DNA from 2 places in the Clostridium sp. BJN0001 genome. Region 2 is predicted to be linked to the other one. Evidence: predicted binding sites of a transcription regulator. Region 2 holds the regulator's gene; the other holds the start of a gene.

Region 1 (15,306 bases), 1.1 Mb from region 2:
TCTTGTTTTATAAACTTTCCAGATAATCCTTCTGCAGGAGTAGCATAGCAGCTCCAGTTAAGCTTAAGTTCTTTTGTAAGCTTATCGCAGTATTCTCTTATATGTCCTATTATCTTTAATCCAAGCTCTCTTGAAACTTTATCTTCTCCATGATGCTTTCCTGTAAGTGCAACTAGAGTTTCTGCAAGACCTATAAATCCAACTCCCCATGTTCCCTGTTTTAATATAGGTTCAATAGAATCGTCTGGTTTAAGTCCTTCAGAGCCTTTCATAAGTCCCTGTCCTGCAACGAATGGAAGGTCTTTTACTCTAAGATGTTTAAGGACATCATATCTATCTAATAATGAGTCTTTAGCAAGTTCTAATCTCTTATCTAAAATATCAAAGAATTTATCTAAATCCTTACCAGCTTGAAGACCTATTCTTGGAAGATTTATAGTTGATGGTGCTATATTTCCTCTTCCTTCACATCCTGGCTCTCCATTTATATTGCTCATTATATAAGTTCTACATCCCATTGTAGCTGGAACGTATCCCATATCGTAATATTTCTTATTAAAGTCTGCATCAATATTCATAAATGTAGGATTCATTCTCTTAGATGCAACTCTACATGCTATCTTAAATAAATAATAATATGGATCATTTTCTTCTCTATTAATTCCATCTTTTACTCTGAAAATTATATTAGGAAATATCGGCTGCTCACCTTTTCCTAATCCTTTTTCATATTCTTCAAGAAATGCTTCACATACAAGTGCTGCATCCTTGCTCTTTGGAAGACCTATATTTACAGAACTAAATGGCACCTGAGAACCTGCTCTTGAATGCATTGTATTTAAATTGTATACAACGCCCTGCATAGCCTGATGAACTCTCTCTACAAGTCTTTTAGAAACAAGTTCTTCTAATTTATCATCAGGAACTCCAATTTCCTTAAGCTGCTTTCTTACTTCCTGTCTTGTAGGTTCTACAAATGTTCCCATATCATTATCAAAATCAGGATGAGACTGTCCGCCAAACATATCATTCTGTGTTGACTGAAGAAGAATACATGAAAGCTCTGCAGCAGTTTCTATTCTTCTTGGTCTATTTATAGTTCCATATCCAGTATTAAATCCATTTACAAGCATTTTTTTAGTTGGTATATGAAGACAGTTTACTGTTAAATTATAACTATCTAAATCATGATAATATAAATCTCCATTTTCATGAGCTTTTGCAAGCTTTTTAGGCATTAAAGCTAAATTATGCCATTTATTTGATTCAGATGCAATTCTTAAAAGTTTTGAACTAAAGTTATTTCCAACATTAGCATTGTCTCTATCTGTTTCAACTCCAATCTTCTGAATTGTTCTCATAAGATCAGATTTTATATCTCTTATTTTTGTTCTTTCTCTTCTGTATGCGGAATATGCATTCGCAATATTAGTATACCCTTCCTTTTTTAGTGCTCTTTCAACAAGATTCTGAATTTCTTCAACAGATACCTCATTTTTTTCTTCTTCTTCTATATAAGTAATTACTTTCTGTACAGTATCAAGCACTTCACTTTCTTTAAGATTCAAACCGATTTCAACCGCTGAACCATTAATGGCATTAACTATTTTTTCAGGATTAAATTTTACTTTCCTGCCATCTCTTTTCACAACATATAGCATTCTTACTACCTCCACAACACAATATATAGTATGTTTTTGACTACCAACATATTATACTTTAATATATTCACCTAATCAACAATTTATTTTTTGAGCATAAAGCCAAATTTTATATTTAAATCTTATATCCTCTAATTCTCTTCATTTTTGACGGATTTTTATATGTTTCTACCGCTTGACTATAATACACCTTTTTTAATGTATGGTAAATACTACTGTCCACATATTTTAAATTATGTAAATATAGATTTAAAAAATAATCATATCACTATTGATATAGTTATCAGTAATGATATAATTATTATATTAATATTTAAGGAGGATACTATTATGGAAAAAATAGCACTAATAACAGATAGTGCCTGTGATTTAAAAAGAGAATACGCAAATGAACATAATATAGAGATATTACCATTTAAAATAATATTTTCTGATAAAGAATATGATGACGGTATTGATATAACACCTAAAATGCTCTACAGCATGCTTCCAAATGAAATACCTACAACATCGCTTCCAAGTACAGAGAAGTTTATATCCGCTTTTAAGAGGCTTAAATCAGAAGGATATACTCACGCTATAGTAATTACAATATCAAGTGGTCTTTCAGGTACATTTAATGCTGCACGACTTGCTGCAGAAACTTATACAGGTATAGACGCATTTGTATTTGATTCAATGACTCTTACAATGGCAGAAGGTGCAATGATATTAAACTGCGAGAGATTCATAAAAGAAGGAAAATCTTTTGAAGAAATAAAAAGTCTTCTTCCTTCATTAAGAGATAAAATTGATGTTTATTTTACAATGAATTCATTAGAATATTTAAGAAAAGGCGGACGTATTGGAAAAGTTTCTGGAACAATTGCCGATGCTTTAAACTTAAAACCTATAATAGAAGTTGGTGATGACGGAATATATCATACTGCATATAAAATAAGAGGAATAAAGCAATCAATAACAAAACTATCAAAAATAATTAAAACATATACTGATAAAAATAAATGCAAGCTATGGATTATGGATGGGGACGCTCCAGAAAAAGCTCAATCTTTATATGAACTTATAAAAGACTATCCTAATATTGTAGAATGTACACTTGGAGGAGAAATCGGTCCTGCTTTAGGAGTACATACAGGTTCTGGTCTTATTGGTTTTATTATCGAAAAGGTAGACTAATATGAATACTTATATATCAAATAAAGATATAAAAGCTGAAGAAAAACGACTTTATGATGATTATAAAAAAAAGCTTTCTAAATTAAAAAAGCAAATAAGCAATAAGCCTTCATCATGTCAGGTATTTACAAAAGGCCTTCTTCCAATTTATGTACTTTATATACTTTCTATTGAGCCTTCCAATGGAAATGATATATCGCATAAAATTGGGAAAAGGACTCAAAATAAATGGACTCCAAGTACTGGAGGTATTTATCCTCTTTTAAAGCGTCTTGAAGAAGACGACCTTATTGAAGGCAACTGGGATGATCCAGATAAAAAGTTTCAAAAAATATATAAAATAACTGAAAAAGGATTAAACGAATTTAATCTAAAAAAAACCATATTAAAGAAACAAATTGAAGATTCACTTGAAGTATTTAATATGATATATAGTGATTTATATAACTGATATTATTAGCCATAATTATGTAACTAGTGTATAATAATTATGCTGATTTAATATCAGTTATAATTTTTTAGGAGGCTTTTTATGAATATTTTAAGTGACTGGGGAGTGCAGATATCTAAAACAATATCAAATATTCCACAAGGTTTTTCGCAAATAGGTAGTAATCTTACTTCTATTATAGCCTTAGTAGGCGTTTTACTTATATTATTACTCCTACTTAAAGTCAACAAAACCAAATTTACACCTCAGCTTATGACCAGAATAGGAATAGCTTTAGCTCTCGCAACAATATTAAAGATTTTAAGACTATATCATTTTCCACAAGGTGGAAGCATTACGCTCGGAAGTATGGTACCTATACTAATAATCGCATTTATGTATGGTCCATATGTGGGATGTTTTACAGGTTTTTTATTTGGAATTATTACATTTTTTTTGGATCCTTATATACTTCATCCTATTCAAGTTCTTTTTGATTATCCTCTTCCATTTACAGCACTTGGGATTGCAGGATTCTTTAGACTTAAAAAATATAGATGGGTAGGTGGAACGCTCGCAATCGTATTAAGATTTATATGTCACTTTATTTCAGGCGTTGCATTCTTTGGATCATTTGCTCCTGAAGGGATGTCACCTGCTATTTACTCACTTTTTGTTAATGGTCCATTTATGGCTGTTGAAGGAATTATATGTCTTGTAATAATGTCAGTCCTTCCGATAGATAGAATCATAAACAATTCAAAATAAATAGGAATAAAAAAAGCGGCATATAGCCGCTTTTTTATTCTTCAACACTTATTGCTGCAACTGGACAAGATTCTTTTGCTTCTTTTACTTGATCTTCGTATTCTGAAGGTACATCGTCTAATATACATCCAGCCTTACCATCGTCCTCAATTTCAAAACATTCACTACATATTGATGGACATAATCCACATGCAACACACTCATCTTTATTTACTTGAACTTTCATGAATATTCATCCTTTCTTTTCGCATAATATTCTGTACAATAAAATATTATTTCCCAAGAAATATTTTTTATTCATTAAAAGAAATCTATAATCTAGTAAAGCCCTCCAAATATCATTGAGTAAATATCATTACTAAGTATATACTGTTCTGCTACTTTATCTTCTAAAGCTTGTGTAAGTTCAACATTTATAGGAAGTTCACCTATTAATGGAATTCCAAGATAAGCCGCATTTTCATCAGATGACTTTTTACTAAATACTCTTACTTTAGTATCACATTCGGGACATCTTATATAAGCCATATTTTCTACTACACCTTTAATATTAAGCTTAAGCTTCTGAGCCATAATTACTACTTTTTTAACTATCATAGATACCATATCTTGAGGTGTAGAAACAATTATAATATCTTTTATAGGGAATTCCTGCATAACTGTAAGTGCAGTATCTCCTGTGCCTGGAGGCATATCAATAAGTAGAAAATCTAGTTCTCCCCAGTGTGTCTGTGTAAATAACTGTTTTACTACTCCTGTTATTACAGGTCCTCTCCATATTACAGGTTCTTCTTCAACAGGTGTAAGAAGATTCATTGAAATAACTTTTATTCCTGTTGATGTTACAACTGGTTCAAATTTTACTTTATCATTATCAAGAGGTATTATCTTTCCTCTTTCTTCATTGATTCCAAAGAATCTAGGCATAGAAGGTCCTGTAATATCTGCATCAAGAACTCCAACCTTATATCCCTTGCTAGCTAAAATTGTAGCTATTATTCCAGTTACAGTAGATTTTCCTACTCCACCTTTACCACTTACTATACCAATAATATTTTTTATTTTTCCAAATTCAGATCCAACCTTAGGTATCTGTGTTTCACATCCATCACCTTTTGTTGAACATTTATCTTTACTTGGACAATTATCACAACTTGACATGAATTAATCCTCCTCTTGTTTATAATTTTTTTACCAATCTTCCGGCATCTTATCTGGATCGCTTACTTTAATATTCCATTTTTGATAATCATATTCTGCTGATACATAATATATACTAGAAGAACTGTCTTTTTTATTATTTATAGTAATAGCAGTTTTAAATATTTTGCTATTATACCCTCTGTTTCTTGTACTTAAAACAATATCAAAATCTGAAGAATTATCATCTATAATAGATACATTATATCCCTGCTTAGATAATTGTTTTTTAAATTCTTCTAAATTTTTTGAGAATACGTATTTTAAGCAATCAGCATCTGCTGATAAATTTACTCCTATTTTCAAATCGCTAATTTGATCTTTCTTTTTATCAAGAACATTTAATATTGTCTCGTAATATACTGTTTCAAAATTTCTAGGTTTTCTTATAAATGATAAATTTTGAAGTATTATATCATCTAAATTATTAGAAACGTTAAAAACTGTATCATCATCATAGAAATTTCCTTCTTTTTTAACGCCAACAACATAATTATACTTTCTAATTTCGTCTCCTATATGAACTTCAAAAATATAATCAGGATCATACTCTGATTTCTTATCAACCTGCTTGCCGTCTTTAAGAAGTCTATATATATCATCTATAGCTTTTGTATCAGTTACTATAAATCTAAAGCCAGTATCCCTTACGTTTTGTATTACTATTTCATCCACCTTATTCTGCTTCATGTAATCAAACTGATTATTAATAAGACCAAGCTTAACTCCTATATTATCAGAAATGCTACATCCAGAACATGTTAAAGAAAAGCTCAATACTACTGCTATTAAAAAGCTAATTTTCCTTTTCAACGTTCTTCATCTCTCCCTTAAAAATATTATTAGTACTTAGTTTGAATAGAATAGCTCCAGCTATAAGCGTAATTATAGCAATAAATTGTGATGTTGATAAAAATCCTATATTTCCACGCATATCATCTCTAAATATTTCAATAATAAATCTTCCTATGCTGTATAGAATTAAATACATACTTAATACTTTTCCATTATTCTTTTTTCTTCTAGAAAAGAGCATAAGAAAAATACCTAAACTAAAATCAAACGCAGATGAGTATAATTGTGTAGGAATAAGTGGAATACCAGGTGGATAAGCTAGAGAATTCTGAGGAAATACAACTCCAAACTGTGATGTTGTAACTTTTCCATAGCAACATCCTGCAAGAAAGCATCCTATTCTTCCAAAGCCCTGAGCTATAGCAAGTGGAGCTGCTATCATATCAAGTATTTCAAAAATATTCCATGATTTTCTTCTGCAATAAATATAAATTCCGAATATTCCTCCGATTATTCCTCCATATACAACAAATCCATTTCCTATATTAAGAAGAATAGATGGATTTTTAATTATATCCTTAATTTCTGTAATTATAAATAAAAGTTTTGCTCCAATCATCCCAAATATGACTGTAATAATTATTATGTTAAGAAGACTATTTTCATCATAATTTTTCTTTTTTCCTTTACTTATAAATATAATTGAAGCTACTATGATTCCTATTGCAATCATAGTTCCATAACCTCTTATATGTATACCAAATATATCAAATAAATCAGTTTTCATCTTTCCCCCACATTTTAAGCATTAAGGAGAAGCCTATGCTCCTCCTATATACCATAAATTATAATACTTATGCTTTATATTAGCAAACTTTATTTACTACTTTGCAGTTTCAATTATTGCACTAAAAATTGATTTTAAATTTTCTCTATAAGATGATTCTTTAACATTAAAAATGACTTTTAATATTTTGCCATCCTCGACAGAAACATAATAACTTTCATTCGTAAAATCATATCCGTCTTCTATGCTTGTCTTGTATTCAGAGATGACTCCTGAATTGCTTTCATTTTCAAATGGAAGTATCTGAACATCATAATAATTAAGAGTCTGATTAGATGTATCATTTTCAGAAAATGAATTTAAATTTTCTACGCTTTCTATAAGCTCAACAGAACCTGTTATACTTGTACAATCATCCTTAAAATTCATTTTATATAAGGAGTACTTTGAAGATTCTGTTTTATCGTAAGTTTCCCATTCTAAAGGCAATGAAATAAAATGCTTTCCCTCATCAAAAGTATACTGCTTAAAACATGTAATCCCATTGCTTATAAGTGCAGCTTCTTTAAAACTTTTATTAAAAAAGACCTGGACAACCGACAGAGTAAACATTAACATTAATAAAACAGTTGTAACTATAAGCTGTTTTTTATTCATGTATATTACTTAATTGGAACTACTATATTACAAGTTTTATAATCATAAAACATAATCCAATATCCTTGATTTCTCATGTTCTCTGTCCATGTTACAAACCCTGTTTTGCCATCATATGGCTGATCACTCTTATCTTTGCATCCAGGAATAGCATAAAGTATATATTTTAGTTCTCCATCATCATCACATTTAAGTCCTAATAAAAAATGCTTATATTTTTCAATATAAGGATAATAATTTATCATAGGATAATATGCAAGTACATATTTATCTTTATTGTTTTTATCATATAAGTCTTCTAACTTATTAACATCAACTTTATACCATTTGCAATAATTTATATCTTTAAATTTACAGTCTGATTTTGTGAAAAGTTCTGCTATTGACTCAAAAAAATTCCCGTCTTTCCCACATATATTAAACTTATCATATTTTCTCTCATCGTCTTCAGGTTCAGGAGAAACTATACTTCTTTCATAGTCATCAAAATCATCAAGATCGAGATTTAAATTTTCATTGAGTCTTTTACTCATCATCTTTTTTTCTTTTGAACTTATTTCTTTAACGCATTTCTTTATTTTACCATTGTCCTTATTTTTAACCATAGCATAAATAACGAAATTGCCTTTTTCATTTACACATACACTTATATTGGCAGTTTCCTCTATTTTAGAGAGTTCTTCTCTAATATGTTTTTCAATATCCACAGAGTTATCTTTTTTCTTCTTGTCTTTGCATCGTGTATCTGTAGTGGATATTACTGTCTCTAAAGGTTTCTCAGAAATTTGTTCTTCTTTTGGAGTTTCTTTTTTAATAATTTCTTCTTTTGGAGCTTCTTCTCTGACTTCATTTGATATTTTGTCAGAATCTAAAACATTAGGTTTTATCTTTGTTTCTTTTTGCTCCTCTTTATTAATATTTTCTTTTTTCCTTACAGGTTCTTCTTTTTTTATCTCCTCTTTAGGCTGGGTTTTTATAGCTGAAGGTTTTTCATAGAAAAATGACTCTTTAGATTCAGATTTTCTATGTTCAGAATAACATTTTATGACTTTGAAATTTTTCCAGTTCTCATTTACATCCTGTCCATTAACAAAGCCATACATTATATAATTTGCAAATCCTCCATCTTCTTTTAAAATAGCAGCACCTGTTATCTTGTCATATGAAAGATTTTCTCCTCCAATGCTACTAGAAAAATACTCACTTGAGCTTTCTCCTTTTCCATTTTTATCAATAGGAAGACTTCCAAGCGAAAGAAGATTTCTGTTATCCTTTTTACTACAGATAAGAATCATTGTATATTTTTCTTCAGGATTTAAATTTTGAACGTAGAAAGATACCCTGCACTTCTCTCCTTTTGCTTCAACCTTCGCATATCCTGATAAATCTTTGCCGTCAGCTGTTTTTCTATTGGTTTCATTAGGCTGTAGTATTATAAAATTTCTATATAATTTTGTATGTGACAATTATAATTTCCCTCCACATATATTCTTTCGATATAATATATGCGAAAGTGTAAATTTTATGATTTCATGTCATAAATAACATCTGCAATTTTTGCAAATTCATCAATAGATAATGTTTCAGCTCTCCTTTTAGGATCTATTTCTGATTTTTCAAAAGCAAGTTCAAGATTTTCTTTTGATAATCCTATATTTTTTAAAGAATTTCTCAAAGTTTTTCTTCTCATATTAAAGCCGCATCTAACAATATCAAACATTAATTTTTCATCTCTAACATTAACCTTTGGTTCTTCTAATCTTTCAAGCTTTATTACTATAGAATCAACTTTTGGTCTTGGAATAAAGCATGATGGTGGAACTCTTTTTATTATCTCAGTATTGCAATAATACTGAACAAAAACAGAAATTGAACCATACTGTTTACAATTAGGAGCAGAGTTAATTCTTTCTGCAACTTCTTTTTGAACCATTATTGTAAGAGATTTAAAATTATATTTTTGCTTTAAAAGATTTATAATGATAGGCGTTGTAACATAATATGGAAGATTAGCTACAAGCTTTACGCTTTCTTCATCTCCTATAAGCTCATTAAAATTAACTTTAAGAGCATCTTTATGTATAAGAGTAAAATTATCTCTATCTCCAAGTTCTTTATTAAGTATAGGAATAAGAGAACTATCAAGCTCTATTGCAATAACTTTTTTAGCAGCATCTAAAAGTCTTGATGTAAGTGTTCCTACTCCTGGTCCTATTTCTATTACAGTATCATCCTTTGTAAGATTCGCTCCCTCTATAATAGCATCAAGTACAGTATCATCTGTTAAAAAATTCTGTCCTAGACTTTTTGAGAACTTGAAATTATACTTTTTTACAAGTTCCGCAGTTTTAACATCATTTATATCCATTATTCAATACCTTCCTTAATTATGTTTTCATTAACTATAGATATAGCATGTGTAAACTCTTCTGGTGTTATTCCATAATTGTTTAATCTCAAAACCATCTGCGACGCATTTCCATAACCTATTCCAAGAATTTTACCAAATATTTCTCTTCTTCTTTTTGAACTGCTACATCCTGCAAGTTTAAAATAATACATATCCTGCATATTAAAAAATGATTTCTTCTCTTCTGATGTTATTTTTGCCTGCTCAAGTGCATCTAATATAACTTTAGGACATGCATTTTCAACACCTATATCACCATTTTTTAATCCATCTTCTTTTGCAATATACGCATGTTTTATTCCTTTAACTCTTTTAGAAATTATTCTTCTTATCTTTTCGCCAGCAAAATCAGGATCAGTAAGAACTATAACTCCTTTTCTCTTTTGGGCTTCTTTTATTCTATCTATAACCTTTTTGTTTATACCAAATCCACCAACTGCTATAACTTCAGCATCTATTGCCTTTTTTACAGCATCAATATCATCTCGTCCTTCTACTACTATTACTTCTTTTATCAATTAGACTTCATCCCTTCTAAATTGTACTAAACTATTATTTATTGTACCCTAAATCTATATAAAAAAGAAGAGGAGAAAAAAAGTGTGTCTTTAAAATCATAAAAGTAAAATAAAAAACAAGCTACCATAATGGATTAAATTCATCCCTATGCTAGCTTGTTTTTAAAAAAATCTATTAAATTTTCTTATTTATCTGTCATTTATTCAAGTGATAGCTTAATCTTAAGCTTTACCATTCTCCAGGGTAAGCAAGTATTAATACTGTAACTGGTTTTCTTCCCCACTGTACAGTTTCACCATAACTATTAAAATATAAATCTATTATATTTCCTTTTATAGCACTTCCTGTATCTGCGGCAACTGCATATCCGTATCCATCAATATAAACCTTACTTCCTAATGGAATTACTGATGGGTCAACAGCAATTGTACTCATTCCATTTACATTTCTTATAGGTGTTCTGCCGGTCTTTGTGCTATAGCCTCCACTATAAGCTGTCGCTTCACAGTTTAATTTTCTCTTATAAGCTACGCTCCCAGAACCTCTGCTCACATAAACCTGTCCTGTTCCTTGAACAATTACCTTATTAGTAGGTTCTACTATTGTCTTAGTGCTTTTTACTTCTTTAGCGCACTCTTTTCCATCTTTATAAGTAACTGTATAAGTTATCTCTTTTTCTCCTGAAGAACCTTCCTGTTTAACTTTATTTACTGTAGAATCAAGCTTTGAATCTTTTTCAACTACTGTATCAAAAGCTATCTGCTGTTTTTCTGTAACTTCTTTTTGTTCAACCTTTGTGAGTTTAACGCTCATATCATCAACAATTTCTGAATCTAATGATGGAGTAATTTCATCTTTATCTTCATCAAAGTCTACTCCTTTTTCAGAAAGCTGATCTAAGTTATTCATTAGCATATCTTTAACTGTATTTTCTGCTGTATTTACTGTATAAGATTCTCCATTTGCCACTATCTCTACTGGCTTTGCATTCTTAACATCAATTACACACTGCTGTGCTACTTTTGTCTTAAGGGATGGCTCCACTTTATCATAAGTGCCAACATTTACTCCTTTTTCTAAAAGTACATCTTTAACAGTCCCTTTATATGTCACAAACATTTCTTGTTTTCCGTCTAAATTTAATATTACTGTCTTTCTCAAATTAATAATTACTGCTGATGTCATTATAAGTACTGCAGCAACCGCAACGCTTGTCCCTAAAATGAGTCTCTTTTTTGGACTGTTAGAAAAACTCGTCTTAATTTTTCGAGTTAAGTCATTTAATTTTTCTACCATAATTCTCCTCCTTTTTTAGTAAGAGCGCATATTGAATTATACCTTAAATGTAAACAAATTGTCAAATTTAAGGCTAGTCAATATGAATTAACCATAGCTATAATGCCTATTTGCAGGTAATAATGGTTAACGTATAATACTTGATATAAAATAAAATTATAATAGCATTTTTGTGATAAATTAATTATTTATAATCAAAATTATGGTATAGTAAATTTATTCTGTAAACATTTATATTTTACCTTTTATTCCCTTTTTAATCAAGCTATAAAAATTGCTATTAAACTGCAAATTTGCCTTATATGGATCAATATTCTTGATCTCGGCTATTTTTCTAATTATAAATTCAATATAGTCTGATTTATTTCGTTTTCCTCTATTTGGCTCTGGTGACATATATGGGCAATCTGTTTCTACAAGTATTTTTTCAAGTGGAATTTCTCTTGCTACATATACTGCTTTTTTAGCATTTTTAAATGTAACTACTCCTGTAAATCCGATATAATATCCGAGCTTTATACACTCTTTAGCAAATTCAACACTTCCAGAAAAACAATGAACTTCTCCTGTAACATTTTTAAACTGTTTCATTATATCAAGAGTATCTTTATGTGCATCTCTGTCATGAATAATTACGGGCATATTTAGCTTCTCTGCAAGCTGCATCTGTCTTATAAAAACTTTCTTTTGTATTTCTTTTTCAGGATTTTCTTCATAATGATAATCAAGCCCAATTTCCCCTATCGCAACTATTTTATCATTTTCTTTTATCATATTTTCTATTTTTAAGCATACGTCTTCATTCATCTCAAGTGCATTTTCTGGATGAATTCCAAGTGCTCCTAATATAAAATCATATTTTTTTGTCAAAAAATCTACTTTATCGAGGCTTTCATATGATGAGGCACAATCTAAAATTTTACTCACACCATTTTTCTTAATATCTTCTAAAACTATTTCTCTGTCATCGTCATATGCTTCATCATCATAATGTGCATGGCAATCTATAATATTAAATTTATCCAAAATATCTTTTCTCCTCTTAAAAATTTAATTATTAATAATTTTGACATTATTATGTCACTAAATTGACATAATAATATTATATTATAATACTTGTAAAGTAGTTAAAGCATTATTATTTACCCCTTAACCATTATTAATGGTTACAGACCATCAATCTCCCCTAAGGTTGATGGTCTTTTTTTATTTTTCTATCTTACAATGCTTCCTGATTCTATATCTCCAGGATTAACAGCACATAATTTACTATCATCATCTGTTGCAGCACATAAAATCATTCCTTGTGAAAGTTCTCCTCTTAATTTTACAGGCTTTAAGTTAGCAACAAGTACTACATTTTTTCCAACAAGTTCTTCAGGCTTATAGAATTTTGATATTCCTGAAACTACCTGTCTTTTTTCATCTCCAAGCTCAACTGTAAGTTTTAATAGTTTCTTAGCTCCTTTAACAGGTTCACATGCAAGAACTTTTACTACTCTTAAATCGAGCTTTTCAAAATCATCTATTGTTATTTCGCTCTTTATAGGCAATATTTTTTTCTTTGGAGCATTTTTCTTTTTAAGTTCTTCAAGTTCTTCAAGCTTCTTTTCAACGTCTATTCTTGGGAATAAATTTTCTCCCTTAACTACAGATGAGCCTTCTTTAGTTCCATTAAATTCTTTTAATGAATCCCATGAAATATTTTCTGTATTAATCTGAGCATTTATCTTTTTAGCTGTGTCTGGTAAAAATGGTGAAACCATTACTGAAACGAATCTTAAAGTTTCTAAAAGATTATATAAAACTGTTCCAAGTCTCTGCTTTTTATCTTCATCTTTAGCTAAAATCCATGGAGTTGTTTCATCAATATATTTATTAGCTCTATCTATAAGCTCAAAAATCTTAGTCATAGCTTCTGGAATATTAAGCTTATCTATACTCTTTTCAACTTCAGATGGTGTCTTAAGTGCAAGATTTATAAATTCATCATCTAAATCTTCTCTAAATTCACCTGATGGAACTTTTCCTCCAAAATATTTTTGAACCATTGCAACTGTTCTTGATACAAGATTTCCAAGGTCATTACATAAATCAGAATTAATCTTTTTTATAAATACTTCATTAGTAAATGAACCATCAGCTCCAAATGGTACTTCTTTTAGAAGATAGTATCTTACAGCATCTGCTCCAAATTCATTTACAAGAACTACTGGATCAACCACGTTTCCTTTAGATTTAGACATCTTTTCTCCAGCTGAAAGAAGCCATCCATGACCAAATACTTTCTTTGGAAGTGGAAGTCCTAATGCCATTAACATAATTGGCCAATATATTGTATGGAATCTTAAAATATCTTTTCCTATAAGATGTACATTTGCAGGCCAGTATTTATCAAATAAAGAGGTATCATCTTGAGCATATCCTAATGCTGTTATATAGTTTGATAATGCATCAATCCATACATATACAACATGCTTTGGATCAAATGTTACAGGTATTCCCCAATTAAAGCTTGTTCTTGAAATACATAAGTCTTGAAGACCTGGTTTTAAGAAGTTATTAAGCATTTCATTTTTTCTTGATTCAGGCTGAATAAAATCAGGATGATCTTCTATATATTTTATAAGCCTATCTGCATACTTACTCATTTTAAAGAAATAAGCTTCTTCTTTTGACTTTTCAACTGGTCTTCCACAATCAGGACACTTTCCATCTACAAGCTGTGTATCTGTCCAGAATGATTCACATGGAGTACAGTACCATCCTTCATAAGAGCCCTTATATATATCTCCCTGCTCATAAAATTTTTCAACTATTTTTTGAACAGCTTTTACATGATAATCATCCGTAGTTCTTATAAATTTATCATAACTTATGTTCATAATCTTCCAAAGATCTTTTATTCCAGAAACAACTTCATCAACATGCTGCTTTGGAGTAATTCCTTTTTCTTCAGCTATTCTTTGAATCTTTTGACCATGTTCATCTGTTCCTGTTAAAAACATTACATCATAGCCTGTTAATCTCTTGAATCTTGCAAGAGCATCTGCACATACTGTAGAATATGTATTTCCTATATGAAGCTTTGTTGATGGATAATAAATTGGTGTTGTTACATAATATGTTTTCTTATTCATTTTGTTCCTCCTAATTTTTCATTTAAAAAAAGTCTCTATATGGATTTTTATCCATATAGAGACGTATTATACGTGTTACCACTCTACTTTTTTATTACTTCACAGTAATAAACTCATTAGGTGACAATCATCACCCTGCATTTTAACGGCTGCTCCCGTATCTTTCTTACAAAAAATCCTTTGCTCAAAAGATAAGCTCAAAGACCATCTTCATAAAATTTCAATTCGCTGATTTTCAGCATACATCAGCTCTCTTATAGAATATTCATCTTACTACTCTTCTTTTCATAGCTTTTATCTTTACTAAATTATTATACTATTTGTATATTTTTTATGCAACATTTTACTTGTCTTCTAATGTCACATTATCAACTGGTTTACCTACAAAGTAAACAAATGCAAAGATGATAAGAATATCAACAGGAAGAATTATTGCTATTGGCAAGCCAAGTCCTGCTGGTATA
Region 2 (15,306 bases):
AGAATGAGAAAGAAAATTTTAGATAGTGCTGAAAGAAGAAGAATGGTAAGCAGAAGTAAGAATTAATAAAAGTCTTTAAAAATATGCTGAAATATGTATAATTAAAAGTAAATGGTCTTAGGACTGTTTACTTTTAATTATTATTGGAGGAATTTATGAAGAAAAATAGAATAGCAGTAATTATTTTTTCTTTATTTTTGATATTTATTTCAATTTTTATTGTCCAATATAACAATGCTATAAAAAAGCCATTTATACTCTCTCAAGATACTTTAGTGATAAATGTAGAAAGTGGTGATGGAGTAAATGATGTTCTTAATAAACTTAATGATCAGAAATTAGTCAGAAATGAATTACTTTTGAAAATTAACATGATTTTAAATAGGAGAAAAGTTAATTTAAAAGAAGGAATGTATGAAATAGATAAAAATACTGATTTTAAAAGTTTTTTAAATACATTAGAAAGTGGAGACAATAAAGATATTCTAAAACTTACAATACCTGAAGGGTATACAGTCAATCAAATAGCTGAACTTGTGGAGAAAGAAGGAATATTTACAAAAGATGATTTTATAAGTGCGGTAAAAAATCATTCTATTCCTGAATTTGTGAAACAAGATTCTGAAAAACGCTATAATTTGGAAGGATATTTATATCCTGATACATATATATTTAAAAAATCTATAACTCCTGATCAGTTAATTGATTTGATGCTTAAGAGATTTTCAGATATATTAACTGAAATAGAAAATGAAACTGGCCTTAACATATCATCAGAAGATTATGAGAAGACTATAATAGTGGCTTCTATGATTGAGAAAGAAGCAAAGGTAGATAAGGATAGAGCATTTATTTCTTCTGTAATATATAACAGATTAGAGAAAAATATGAAACTTCAGATAGATGCAACTGTAATATATGGAATTGGATATCATGTAGATACAGTTTTAAATAGTCACTTGAGAAGTACTTCACCATACAATACATATAAATATGATGGTCTTCCAGAAGGTCCTATAGCGAATCCAGGCAAAAAATCTATAATTGCAGCACTTAAACCTGAAAATACAGATTATCTTTACTATATTCTTGATAAGGATGACGCTCATTATTTTACAGCAAGTTATGATGATTTTTTGAATAAGAAAAAAGAATTAGGTTATTAGGAGAAGAAAAATGAGTAATATTACATATGACTATATGGAACAATATATTAAGAGCCTTATAGATGAAAAAGAAGGAAAATTAAAAGAAATTGAAGAAGATGCAAGAGAAAATGGTGTTCCTATTGTAAAAGAGGAAACTGGAAAATTTTTAGAGCTTATTACAAGTATGGTTAAGCCTATGAAAATATTAGAGCTTGGGACAGCTGTAGGTTTCTCTGCTATACTTATGTATGAAGCTGCTAAAACTAAACCTTCTATAATTACAATTGATAGAGATAAAGATATGATAGAGAAGGCTAATGAAAATATAAGAAAATTTAATCTTCAGGATAAAATAAAGATAGAAGAAGGAGACTGCCTCGAAATTCTAAAAAAACTTGATGATAAATTTGATCTTATATTTATGGATGCGGGTAAGGGACATTATAATCATTTTCTACCTGAATGTTTAAGACTTTTATCTGATGATGGGGTAATCGTTGCAGATAATGTATTATTTAGAGGAATGGTTGCATCTGATGAACTTGTCAAAAGAAGAAAGATAACAATAGTAAAAAGGATGAGAACGTATTTACAGATGGTAAATAGTGATAAAAATCTTATTACAAGTGTAATACCTATGGGCGATGGTATTGCTGTCACAAAGAGGAGGTAATTATTATGAAAAAACCAGAAATTTTAGCACCAGCGGGTAATCTTGACAAATTAAAAGTCGCTATAGACTTTGGTGCAGATGCCGTATATCTCGGAGGAAGCAGACTTAATTTAAGAGCATTTGCTGATAATTTTTCAAATGAGGATTTAATAGAAGGTGTAAAATATGCTCATGAGAGAGGCAGAAAAGTATATGTAACTTTAAATGTATTTCCTCATAATAATGATTTAAAAGGAATAGATTCATATATTAAAGAACTTAATGATATGAATGTGGATGCTGTGTTAGTATCTGATCCTGCAATTTTTATGGCTGTAAAAGAAGCTGCTCCTGATCTTGAGATACATATAAGCACTCAAGCTAATAATGTAAATTATAAATCAGCACAATTTTGGTATAAACTTGGAGCAAAAAGAATAGTTCTTGCAAGAGAATTATCACTTACTGAAATTAAAGAGATAAGAGAAAAGCTTGATGATAAGTGTGATCTTGAAGCTTTTGTACATGGATCTATGTGTATAAGTTATTCTGGAAGATGCCTTCTTTCAAATTATATGACAGGAAGAGATGCAAATAGAGGTGCATGTGCTCAAGCATGTAGATATAAATATGCACTTGTTGAAGAAAAACGTCAGGGAGAATATTATCCTATCGTTGAAGATGAAAACGGAGCATATATTATGAACTCAAAAGACTTATGCATGATAGAACATATTGATGATGTTATAAAAGCTGGAGTGTATTCATTAAAAATAGAAGGAAGAATGAAGAGTGCATATTATGTAGCAGCTGTTGTAAAATCATATAGACAGGCTGTAGATGCATATCTTAAAGATCCAGACAATTATAAATTTGATCCAAAATGGATGGAAAATTTAAATAGAGTAAGTCATAGAAAATATACAACAGGATTTTATTATGGAGCTGAGGACAAACAGATATATGAAAGCTCATCATATATAAGATCTGCAGATATCATAGGTATAGTAAGAGATTTTGATGAAAAGAATATGATAGCTACAATAGAGCAAAAAAATAAAGTCTTAAATGGTGATGAAGTAGAAGTTCTAAGACCTGAAGGAGATAATTTTAAAATAAAATTAAATGATATGTGCGAGAAAAATGGAACTCCTATAGATTCAGCACCTAGAGCTCAGATGATTTATAAAGTAACTGTAGATAAAAAACTTAAAATTAAAGATCTTTTAATTAAAGCAAAAAATTAAAAATATGTATAAAACATCTCTTTTTTGGCTAGAATTTAGCTGAAAAGAGGTGTTTTTTATTTTATCTTTTATATATAAAAAAGAAAGATTTTTAGGAATTTTAGCTGCTTTTATTGTTATTTTTATATTTTTAGGTGTAAGACTTTATTTTCTTCAGATGAAGCCTTCTTTAAATGTTTTATCATCTTATCAAAATCACCAAGAAGAAAATATAAGCAGTATGAAATATAAAATATATGATACAAATGGTAAAGATTTAATGAGATATGATAAAAAATATGTTCTCGTAATAGATGTAAGACCATTTACTCTTAATAATTACGAAGAAAATTTAAAAGATCTTATGTCATTTAATTACATAATGAAGTCTGAAGAAGAAGATTTCAACTATATAGATATTATGAAAAATAAAGGGAAAATTTATTATGATATTTCTGAAGATACATTTAATAAAATAAGTAAATTAAAAAATATAAAAGGAATTTACACCTATATATATGATGAAGCTGATATAAAAAAGGCTTGGAGTATAGGTAGTATTTTTTCTGATATTTTAGATGAAAAATGGCCTGATGGATCTCTTTTTGATGGACTTTCAAATTATCTTAAAAATAATCAAAATATAAGAGAGTACTTTTATCTTGATGATAAATCTGAATATAGTATTAAAAATATGGAAACTAGTGAACAGAATAATAATATAGCTTTAACAATTGATATGGATATGGAGGATAAAATTGCAGAAGTTTTATCGGATGATAAATACTCATATTTAAAAAATGCATCAGTTGCAATAATGGAATCAGATACAGGGAAAATAAGAGCTATGATACAAAAAGATGAAAGTGAGCCTGACCTTAATATGTGTATAGATTCAATTGGATATGAACCTGGATCTGTATATAAAATAATAACATTAGCAACTGCAATTGATAGAGGATTAATAAATATTAATGATAAATTTGTTTGCAGAGGAGCTATATGTAGAACATGCCATGGAACACTTACAGTTAGAGAAGCATTTAAAAAATCATGTAATGATATATTTGCTGATATAGGTAAAAAAATTGGGTATGACAATCTTATGAAAACTTCAAAATCTTTAGGACTTTACAATAAAGTTTTAAATGTAAGTGGAGATTCGAAAAATGAATCAGAAGGTCTAGAACCTAAAGAAGAGTATGGATTAAGTAATATATCTATAGGTCAGTGCATGAATGTAACGCCACTTCAGATACTTGGTGCTATTAATACTATAAATAATGAGGGAATATATGTAAAACCGTATCTGGTAGAAAAAATATTAGATAGTAATGATAAATGCATAAAAACATTTGAGACAGATCAAAAGAGGATATTTACAGAGACAACAAGTAAAATAGTTAAAGATTTTATGAAAGATGTTGTTATAAATGGAACAGGAAAAAAAGCTAATGTAAACGGAGTTGATATTGGAGGAAAGACCGGTTCTGCAACATCTTCTGAAGGTTATACTCATGGTTGGTTTGGAGGATATTTTAATATAAATAATAAAAAGTATTCTATGATAGTATTTACACCAAATTTAAATTCTAAAGAAGGAGACAATACAGATTTAGGAGGTGGAGATACGGCTGCACCTATATTTAAAGATATTGTTGAAAAATTAAATAAATAAAATAATAAGGAAACTTTTACAAAAGCAAATCATATTATAATATTAAGCATTACTATGGGGGATAAAAGTGTTTGTATTTAATAATCTGATAGACTTATTTTGTAATTCGTTTTTCTTATCTGGTTATTTAACAAATGGAAATACATTTCCACAGCCTCTAACAGAAGCAGAAGAAAAGATATATTTAAAAAAATTAAGAGATGGTGACACTCTTGCAAAGAGCATATTAATAGAAAAAAATTTACGATTAGTTGCACATATAGTAAAGAAATATTCATTTCCTAATAAAGATATAGATGAACTTATATCTATAGGAACAGTAGGTCTTATAAAGGCAATAGATTCTTTTGATTATAAAAAAGGAACAAGGTTAGCAACTTATGCTTCAAGATGTATTGAAAATGAAATATTAATGCTATTTAGAAATAATAAAAAGCAAAAAGGTGAAGTATATCTTCAAGATCCTATAGGGGTAGATAAAGAAGGAAATGAATTCTGTTTGTTAGACATATTAAGTAGTGAAAAAGATTCGGTACTTGAAAAGGTTGAAAATAATCTTGAAATAAAAGCATTATATAGAAAACTGACAGAATCACTTAATAAGAGAGAAAGCACAATAATAATATTAAGATATGGACTTATAGATGGAAAATGTAAGACTCAAAGAGAAATAGCAGCAAGTCTTGGAATATCAAGATCTTATGTTTCAAGAATAGAAAAAAAAGCATTAAAAAAGTTAAAGAAAGAGCTAACATCAAAATATTAAATTATATTTAAAAAAATTAATTAGTTTATTGACAAAAGTAGGAAAAAAGTGATACATTAATGAAGTGGGAGATTAGTTATAGCAAATGGTATGTTTAGTTGCAGGCTGATATTTGTAAAACGTTTTTATCAAATCTTTAGTCTGCAATGATATTATTATAAAGGGGTAATAATGTGGCTAAAATTGATAGATTTTTGAAAAGTATTGATGTTCAGAAAGTTTCTGATATTCATATTACATCGGATCTACCGCCAATGATAAGGGTTGATGGTTTACTTATAACTGCGTCTGAGGATTCCATTCCTCATAAAGTTGTTGAAGAATATATTAAAGAACTAATAAGTGATAAATATGATAAATTTTTAAAATATGGAGAGCTAGATTTTAAATACTATTTACCAGGTTTTTCAAACTTTAGAGTTAATATCTTTAAAAGCGGAGGAAATTTTTCAATAACATTAAGAGTAATAAGAGAACATATTCCTAAATTAACTGATATAGCACCGCATGCTATTTTATATGACTTTATAAAATATCATGATGGACTTGTTCTTGTTACAGGGCCAACAGGATCAGGAAAAAGCACAACACTTGCAGCAATGATTAATGAGATTAATAATAGTATGAAAAAACATATTATTACGCTTGAAGATCCTATAGAATATATGTATAAATCAAATAAGTCGATGATTAACCAAAGAGAAGTTGGAGAAGATACATTAAATTATGAAACAGGATTGAAAGCTGCGTTAAGAGAAGATCCTGATATTATATGTGTAGGTGAAATGAGAGATAGAGAGACTATAGAAAGCACTTTAAGAGCTGCACAGACAGGTCATTTGGTCTTTTCTACTTTACATAATATGGGTGCATCTGAAAGTATCTATAGAATTGTAAATTCATTTGAGAGTGGGCATCAAAAAGAAATTCAAATTCAGTTAGCATCATTATTAAGAGGTGTTGTATCTCAGATACTCTTTAAAAATGCAAGTGGCATAGGAAGAACTGCTGCTATGGAGATAATGGTTTGCACTTCTGGAATAAAAAATCTTATACGTGAAGGTAATTATGAGCAGATAGATACCTTTATACAGATTGGATCTAAATTTGGAATGCAGACAATGGATATGGATATTAAAAGGCTTGCTAGTAATGGTATCATATCTAGAAATACGTATGAGAAATGGATAAAGAATAATAAAAGTTAATTTAGCGAAAGATAAAGTATTACAAAAAGAGAGGTAGAATTTATATGCAGGAAGAAATAATTGCGGCTATAGATTTTGGAAGCAGAAAAATATCAGCTTCAATTGGCAAAGTATCTGATGAAAATGATGATATGGATATTTTTGCAGTGGAATCATGCACATCTTTAGGAATGAAAAAGGGAATAATAGATGATGAAGCTAAAGTTAGAGAGTCTGTTTTGTCATTACTTTTAGAGCTTGAAAAAAGAACTAATAAAAAAGTTTCAGATGTATCAATAGGAATATCATCAAGAAAAGTTAGAATAACTGAAATAAATTTAAAAACAGAAATCAATGAAAGCATAAAAAAAAGTGATATAAGAAAACTTTATAAAAAAGCACTTTCTTATAAGAAATCTGTTAGTGAAAATGAAAGAGTTATTGATGCCATTATAAATTTTTATATCGTAGATGGAAAAGTTTTCGATAAAAATGTTTTAAACTGGAAAGCAAATAGTTTAGAAATTAATTTTACACTTGCGATTATTGACAAAGATGTAATTGACAAATATTATAACATATTTGAGAATACTAAATTTAATATTAAGTTTATAAAATTAAATATTTTCTCAGCAAAGCAGATATTTTTGAATAAAAAGAATTCTATTGGGGAGATTGTACTTATTGATATTGGTGCTGAAGTATCAGATTTAGCAGTATTTAATAATGGAATTGTGGAATTTGTTTCAAGTGTACCTGCTGGCGGCAGTAATATATCAAAGGATCTTTCTGTAGCAACAAATTTATCTTATACAGAGTGTGATAATTTTAAAAAGATTTATTCTGGAAATTACATAACTTTGTTTAATGATAATTCTGTGAATGAAAATATAAATGTTGGAACTGTTTCTATTTCAAAAGAGATATTTTATAAGGTTACGAATGCTAGAATAGAAGATATATTAAATTATGTAAATAATCAGTTGAAAAAGACTAGCCATTATGATAATATTTGTAGTATAATTCTATTTGGAAATGGTTTAAGTTACTTTGAAAAAGTAGGTGAATTTTCAAAGAGCATTTTAAAAAAAAATGTAAAAGTTATTACTAATAAAGAGCTTGGACTTAGAAGTTCTGAAAATATTACTTCTATGGCAGTTCTTAAGGATACTGAAGAACTTATTAATGTAATTGGAATTTTAAAAAAAGTTTCAATAGATAATGAAGCTTTAAATAATATAAAACCTATTGACGCAGAAACATTAAATCAAGATAATGAAAAAAATGAAGAAGACACTATTTTAACAAAGGTTAAAAATTTCTTTAGAAAGATAATTTAAAGGGGGAGTTATTTTGTTAGACTTTGATAATGAAACTCAGGAAGATTTCATTAAAATAAAGGTAATCGGTTGCGGTGGCGGTGGAAGTAATGCTGTTAACAGAATGATTGTTGAAGGATTAAAGAACGTCGAATTTATCGCAATAAATACTGATAAGCAGGCTTTGATGCTCTCAAATGCAGATCAGAAAATTCAAATTGGAGAAAAACTTACAAAAGGACTTGGAGCAGGAGCTAATCCTGAGATAGGTAAAAAAGCAGCGGAAGAAAGCAAAGAAGAAATAACTTCTGCAATTAAGGGTGCCAATATGGTTTTCATTACTGCAGGAATGGGCGGAGGAACAGGAACAGGTGCTGCACCTGTAGTCGCTGAAATAGCTAAATCAATGGATATTCTTACAGTAGGTGTTGTTACAAAACCATTCCCTTTTGAAGGAAAAAGAAGAATGAGACATGCAGAGATGGGAATAACTAATCTTAAAGAGAAGGTTGATACTCTAGTAATAATTCCAAACGAGAGACTTCTTACAATGGCAGATAAGAAAACAACTTTACTTGATTCTTTCAAGTTAGCAGATGATGTATTAAGACAAGGTGTCCAAGCAATATCAGATTTAATTACAATAACAGGTGTAATAAATGCTGATTTTGCTGATATTAAAGCTGTTATGCTTGATAAAGGTCTTGCACATATGGGAGTTGGATTTGGAAAAGGAGATAACAGAACTCAAGAAGCTGTAAAGCAAGCTATATCATCACCACTTTTAGAGACATCTATAGATGGAGCAACTGATGTTATAATAAACTTTACAGGTGGAGAAGATTTAGGTGCACTTGAAGTGTATGATGCTGCAGATATAGTAAGAGAAGCTGTTGATCCAGATGCTAATATAATAGTCGGTGCTGTAATTGATCAAAATTTAAAAGAAGAAATTAGAATTACAGTTATAGCTACAGGCTTTGGAGCCTGTGATGAAGAAGATGAAGAAGAAGTTTCTTCAGAAAACGGAAAAGATGCTAAAGCTGAACCTAAGAAGGAAGAGAAAAAGGTTCAAGAAAAGAAAGTTCAAAATGAACCTGAAGCATCAGATGATTCAGATGAACTTGATATTCCAGCATTCTTAAGAATAGCAAGAAAGCACTAATTAAATTTATAAAAACAAAATATATAAGAATTTTAAAAATGTTCTGATATTAAATGTTAATATCGGAACATTTTTTTTGTTGGAAAAATTTATTTGATGTCTAAAATATTAGAATAACAAGAATTAATAAAAATAAAAAAACAATAACATACCTTATCTTATGACAAAATTTTGAAGATAAAAATACTATAATATTACTTAAAGGAGGATAGATATTAAGTGATTGTTTATGTTGACGTTCTGTTTTTAGAAAATTTTATTGTTGATTTAGCTGTAATTTATATAACACTTAGACTTTCTGGAATAAACATAAATATGAAAAGAATATTAGCTTCTTCGCTTATTGGGGGATTATATACATGCACACTCTTATTTGAAATCATTAATATTTTCTCACATCCTCCTTTTAGAATTTTAATGACCTGTTTTATTGTATATATTGCATCTGGAATAAAGAGAATTTCTCAGATTATTAAAATGACTATTGTATTTTTTATGGTATCGTTTTTGATAAGTGGTTTTTCATTAGCATTATATTTTACTTTTGTTAGCTATAAAATAGGTGATAAATTAACTATTACAAAATTTAGCATAAAACTTTTGCTTTTAAGTGTTTTAATAATATATATTTTAACAGACAGAATTTATTACTATATAAAAAATAGGATGGTAGTTCAAAATTGTATCTACACTATAAAATTTCAGCTAAATAAAAAATATATTGTTAAAGCTTTTTTAGATACAGGTAATGAACTTACAGAACCAGTAACAAATCTTCCATGTGTTTTAATTGAAGATGATATTCTAAATGAAGAAATGGAAGGAAAAAAATTTTATTATATTTCATACAGTACTATAGATAATAATGGGAAAATAAAAGGGTTTAAAGTAAATAACATGGTACTTACAGATAGTAAAAATAGAAACACTGTAATAGATGTTATTTTATGTCCATGTAGACAAAAATTTAGTAAGTGCAATGACTTTAATGCATTGCTATCAAGAGGTATTTTATAGGGGGATATTATGGAACAATTAAGTATATTAATAAACAGAATTGTAAGTCATATAGATCTGTTTAGAGAAAAGCTTCACTATATTGGAGGAAGCGATGCACTTCCTCCTCCATTATCAAAAAATGAGGAAGAAGAACTTGTAAAAAAAATTAAGGATGACGATACAGTAAGAAGTACCCTTATAGAAAGAAATTTAAGACTTGTAGTTTATATAGCAAGAAAATTTGAAAATACTGGTGTTAATGTTGAAGATTTAATTTCAGTTGGGACAATTGGACTTATAAAAGCAGTCAATACATTTAATCCAGAGAAGAAAATTAAACTTGCAACATATGCATCAAGGTGTATAGAAAATGAAATACTCATGTATTTAAGAAGAAATAGTAAGATAAAAGCAGAAATATCATTTTATGAACCACTTAATATAGATTGGGATGGAAATGAACTTTTACTTTCTGATATATTAGGAACAGATAATGATACAGTATATAGCCTTATTGAAGATGAAGTCGATAAACAGCTATTATTTACAGCACTTAAAAATTTAAATGATCGAGAAAAAGAAATTGTAAGGTTAAGATTTGGTTTAAATGGAACGAGAGAAAAGACTCAGAAAGAGGTTGCAGATATGCTTGGAATATCTCAATCGTATATTTCAAGGTTAGAAAAGAGAATTATTAAAAGACTTAAAAAAGAAATTAATAAGATGATTTAGGTTGTCTTTAGTATAAAAGTATTAACTAACGGAGATAATGTTTAATGCAAGATACATTATAACTTCGAAGGGGTTGATACTTTTGGCAATAAACAAAGTAGAAATTTGTGGTGTTAATACTTCAAAACTTCCAATATTAAAGGAAAAGGAAAAAAAACAACTTCTTCTGCAGATGAGGGAAGGTGATAAGAAAGCAAGGGAGACCTTTATAAAAGGAAATTTACGTCTTGTATTAAGTGTTATTCAGAGATTTAATAATCGTGGGGAGAATGTAGATGATTTATTTCAAGTCGGCTGTATAGGTCTTATGAAGTCTATAGACAATTTTGATCTTTCACAGAATGTAAAATTTTCTACATATGCAGTTCCTATGATAATAGGTGAAATAAGAAGATATCTGCGTGATAATAATTCAATAAGGGTAAGCAGATCTTTAAGAGATATAGCATATAAAGCTCTTTTATCAAGAGAAAAATATTTAAAGGAACATAGCAAGGAACCTACGATTTCTCAAATTGCTAGAGATCTTAATCTTCCAAGAGAGGAAGTCGTTTTTGCACTTGATGCAATACAGGATCCTGTTTCGCTTTTTGAACCTATTTATCATGATGGAGGAGATGCTATATATGTAATGGATCAGATAAGTGATTCAAAAAATACTGATGAAAGCTGGCTCCAAAATATTGCTATAAAAGAAGCAATGAAAAAATTAAATAGAAGGGAAAAGCTTATTTTAAATTTAAGATTTTTTAGTGGAAAAACACAAATGGAGGTAGCAAATGAGATAGGTATATCTCAAGCGCAGGTTTCAAGACTTGAAAAAACAGCACTTAAGCATATGAAAAAACAAGTCTAATATGTAATATAAGAATCATATTAATCATATAGTATAGTCAGAATAAAGTTTAGGAGTGATTTATATGGAGATTAATATGCATTCGTTAAACGCAATAAGAAATATGGAAATCATAGATATTGATACAGGATCAAAATTAGGATTTCCGAGAGACTTTAAATTCGACTGCAGAGAAAATAAAGTAGTATCATTAATTATACAAGAAGAAAATAGTGGATGGTTTTCAAAAGAAGATGAAAAGGAAGTTTTATGGAAAAACATTGTTAAAATTGGTTTAGATGTAATATTAGTGAATAATAATTCTAATGTTTCTACTAAAGAAAATGAATAAGATGTAGAAAAAAAAACATAAAATATGTATAATAAAGCTATAATACTTAGTTTGGTGGGTGAAACAATGAAGTGTCCATTTTGTGCATATGGAGAAAGTAAAGTAATAGATACAAGATCTACAGATGATAATACTACAATTAGGAGAAGAAGAGAATGCTTAAAGTGTTCAAAAAGGTTTACTACATATGAAAAGATAGAAGATTTTCCTATTTTAGTTGTCAAAAAAGATCAAACAAGAGAAAATTTTAATAAGGATAAGATTATAAAAGGCCTTATTATTGCATGTCAAAAAAGGCCTGTATCTAGAAAACAAATTGAATGTATTGCAGATGATATAGAAAAAACCATTTCAAATACTATGGTTACAGAAATTGCATCAAAACAAATAGGAGAAATGGTTATGATAAGATTAAAAGAACTAGATGAAATCTCATATGTAAGATTTGCATCTGTATATAGACAGTTTAAAGATATAAATACTTTTTTAGAGGAAATAAAAAATCTTATACCAAAAAAATAGGGACTATTAGTCCCTATTTTTATCTATAGATGTTATATATAGGTTAAAATTTAGTTAAAAATAAAATTTATATTTGAATAAATGTTAATATTAAATTAGGAGGAATTTTGTGAATATAATAAAAGCAGATTCTATGATAATGAAAAAGGACTATTTAATTGCAGATGATAGTATGTATAAAATAGTTTTTACAAATGCAGAATGTGGTAGAAGTTTTAACAGAGCAACAGATATTGGAGTTAATAATTTAAATTCACTTAAAGAAGAATTTAAAGTTAACGATATTATATATTTAAAACAAATACATAGTGATAAAGTTTTAGAAGTTAATTCTGAAAATAAATATGAAGTTAAAGACTCTGAAGCAGATGCACTTATTACAAATTTAAAAAATACTATTATAGGAGTTTTCACAGCAGATTGTGTTCCTATTATTTTAATTTCTAAAAAAGATGGAGTATGTGCAGCGATCCATAGTGGATGGAGAGGAACATATGAGTCAATTACTTTAAAGACAGTAGAATGTATGAAAAAAAAATATAATGTTAATCCTGAAAATATTAAAGCATATATTGGACCACATATAAGAAAATGCTGTTATGAAGTTTCTAAAGACCTTAGAGAAAAATTTATAGAAAAGAAGAATTATATAAAAAAGGACAAGTTAATATTTAAAAATAACTTATCTATGGAAACCTGTATAGAAAGTGATTTAAATAAAGCTGGTATATTAGAAAGTAATATAAATTCTATAGATTTATGCACATATTGTAGCAGCAAAATTAAACTTTATTCATATAGAAAGAGCGAAGGTTCATATGGAAGAATGTTTGCCTTTGTATATTTAAAGTAAAGGGGAGTAATTATGGCAAAAGAAAAAATTCTAATAGTTGATGATGAAGAAAATATAGTTGAACTTTTAAGATTTAATCTTGAAAATTCAGAATATAATGTATTTTCAGCAGGAGATGGAATAGAAGCATTAAAAATAGCAAATCAAGAGAAACCAGATTTGATTCTGCTTGATCTTATGCTTCCTGGTATAGATGGTTTAGATGTATGCAAGGAAATAAAGAAGAATCCAGATACAATAAATACTGGAATAATAATGATTACAGCGAAGAGTGAAGAACTAGACAAAGTTCTTGGTCTTGAACTTGGAGCTGATGATTATATAACAAAGCCATTTTCAGTAAGAGAACTTTTAGCAAGAGTTAAGGCAGTTCTTAGAAGAAAATCACCGATTCAAAAAAGTGATATAAATGGAATTTTTGAAAATTCATATCTTAAAGTTGATTTTGAAAGACATGAAGTGTTTAAAGATGGAAAGAAGATTGATCTTACTTTAAAAGAGTTTGAGCTACTAGCAATGCTTATAAGAAATAAGGGGAAAATTTTAAAAAGAGAAGTTCTTTTAGATAAAATATGGGGATATGAATATATAGGCGAGACAAGAACAGTAGATGTCCATATTAGATATTTAAGAAAGAAGATTGAAAAGGATGATAAAAATCCTAAATTTATAGAAACTATAAGAGGAGTAGGTTATAGATTTAACGCGTAATGATTATGAAAAATAAAATTTTAATTTTTGTATTTACAATAATATTATTTTGTGCACTAATTGCAGGTTCATTCTTTATTTTATTAACTAATCTTGATGAAATAGAAAATACTAAACAGCAGTTAAAAAATTATAATTATTTAATAGAACAGACTAATTATTTAAAAGATGATGAAGAATTTAATGGACTTTCAAATTTAGATATAAAAATAAATGATGTGAATGTCAGAATTACGCTTATTGATATTAGTGGAGAAGTTCTTTTTGACAATCAAGTAAATACGTTAGAAAATCATTTATCAAGACTTGAAGTTCAAGATGCTATAGAAAATGGAAGTGCATATTCAATAAGGTATAGCAGTACTATGAAAGCTAGTTATATGTATTGTGCAACTAGGATAGATGACAATCTTATAATAAGAACTTCTGTGCCTATAAAAATGATGAAAGTATTTCAAAAAGAAAATGTACAGTATTATATTTTGATTTTAGCTGTGATACTTATATTTGGATTAGTTATTTCATTAAGATTTATTAAGAGAATAGTGCAGCCTATAAAAAATCTTGAAGAGGCAACACTTAAAATGAAAAATGGAAACTATAAGATTCGTGCTGATGTTAAAACTAATGATGAACTTGGGGTACTAGCTGAAAGTTTTAATGATATGGCAGATGAACTTCAGCTTAAGATTAAAGAAGTAGTTGATAAGCAGGAAAAATTAGAATCAATTTTAAAAAGTATGGTTGGAGGTATTATTGCAGTCGATAATGAAAATAATATTATATCGATTAATCCTTCTGCATATAGGCTTTTAGGCATAAAAAAGAATGTTCAGAATAAAAATATCTTATCATGTCTTAGTGATTATGATATAAAAAGTTTTCTTGAAGATGATTCAAAGACTACAGAAGAAATAAAAGTGCTCCATCCAATTGAACGTGATTTAAGAGTAAGCAAATCTGAACTTTTGAGTTTTGATCAGAAAATAGGACTTGTAATAAACTTTCAGGATATAACTGACATGAAGAGAGTTGAACTTATGAGATCACAATTTGTTGCCAACGTATCTCATGAACTTAAAACTCCACTTACATCAATTAAAGGATTTGCGGAGACTTTAAGGATAGTTAACGATGATAAAACAAGAAATAAATTTTTAG

The links. The regulator NrdR, encoded in region 2, represses ribonucleotide reductase genes. The targets are predictions, from matches to a motif close to CACNANATNTNGTG.
Region 1: a site for NrdR is predicted at 1,679-1,692, ahead of MTX53_RS00605 (anaerobic ribonucleoside triphosphate reductase). Genes of this name have one in related genera too.

Annotation. Positions count from the first base shown of each region.
Region 1 is NZ_CP094971.1:119,624-134,929, reverse strand. It holds gene MTX53_RS00605 (anaerobic ribonucleoside triphosphate reductase) at 1-1,661, opposite strand, end outside; gene MTX53_RS00600 (DegV family protein) at 1,992-2,840, shown strand; gene MTX53_RS00595 (PadR family transcriptional regulator) at 2,842-3,291, shown strand; gene thiT (energy-coupled thiamine transporter ThiT) at 3,373-4,038, shown strand; gene MTX53_RS00585 (ferredoxin) at 4,073-4,264, opposite strand; gene MTX53_RS00580 (Mrp/NBP35 family ATP-binding protein) at 4,357-5,199, opposite strand; gene MTX53_RS00575 (hypothetical protein) at 5,230-6,051, opposite strand; gene MTX53_RS00570 (prolipoprotein diacylglyceryl transferase) at 6,035-6,820, opposite strand; gene MTX53_RS00565 (hypothetical protein) at 6,917-7,477, opposite strand; gene MTX53_RS00560 (hypothetical protein) at 7,483-8,943, opposite strand; gene rsmA (16S rRNA (adenine(1518)-N(6)/adenine(1519)-N(6))-dimethyltransferase RsmA) at 9,000-9,845, opposite strand; gene rnmV (ribonuclease M5) at 9,845-10,405, opposite strand; gene MTX53_RS00545 (3D domain-containing protein) at 10,635-11,702, opposite strand; gene MTX53_RS00540 (TatD family hydrolase) at 11,934-12,731, opposite strand; gene metG (methionine--tRNA ligase) at 12,917-14,842, opposite strand; T-box leader at 14,897-15,140, opposite strand; gene MTX53_RS00530 (Na+/H+ antiporter NhaC family protein) at 15,186-15,306, opposite strand, start outside.
Region 2 is NZ_CP094971.1:1,681,440-1,696,745, reverse strand. It holds gene typA (translational GTPase TypA) at 1-66, shown strand, start outside; gene mltG (endolytic transglycosylase MltG) at 156-1,166, shown strand; gene MTX53_RS08195 (O-methyltransferase) at 1,177-1,821, shown strand; gene MTX53_RS08190 (U32 family peptidase) at 1,827-3,047, shown strand; gene MTX53_RS08185 (penicillin-binding transpeptidase domain-containing protein) at 3,097-4,704, shown strand; gene sigK (RNA polymerase sporulation sigma factor SigK) at 4,772-5,470, shown strand; gene MTX53_RS08175 (PilT/PilU family type 4a pilus ATPase) at 5,644-6,678, shown strand; gene MTX53_RS08170 (cell division FtsA domain-containing protein) at 6,723-7,997, shown strand; gene ftsZ (cell division protein FtsZ) at 8,011-9,141, shown strand; gene MTX53_RS08160 (sigma-E processing peptidase SpoIIGA) at 9,361-10,158, shown strand; gene sigE (RNA polymerase sporulation sigma factor SigE) at 10,168-10,872, shown strand; gene sigG (RNA polymerase sporulation sigma factor SigG) at 10,955-11,728, shown strand; gene MTX53_RS08145 (YlmC/YmxH family sporulation protein) at 11,793-12,059, shown strand; gene nrdR (transcriptional regulator NrdR) at 12,126-12,581, shown strand; gene pgeF (peptidoglycan editing factor PgeF) at 12,691-13,434, shown strand; gene MTX53_RS08130 (response regulator transcription factor) at 13,447-14,145, shown strand; gene MTX53_RS08125 (HAMP domain-containing sensor histidine kinase) at 14,151-15,306, shown strand, end outside.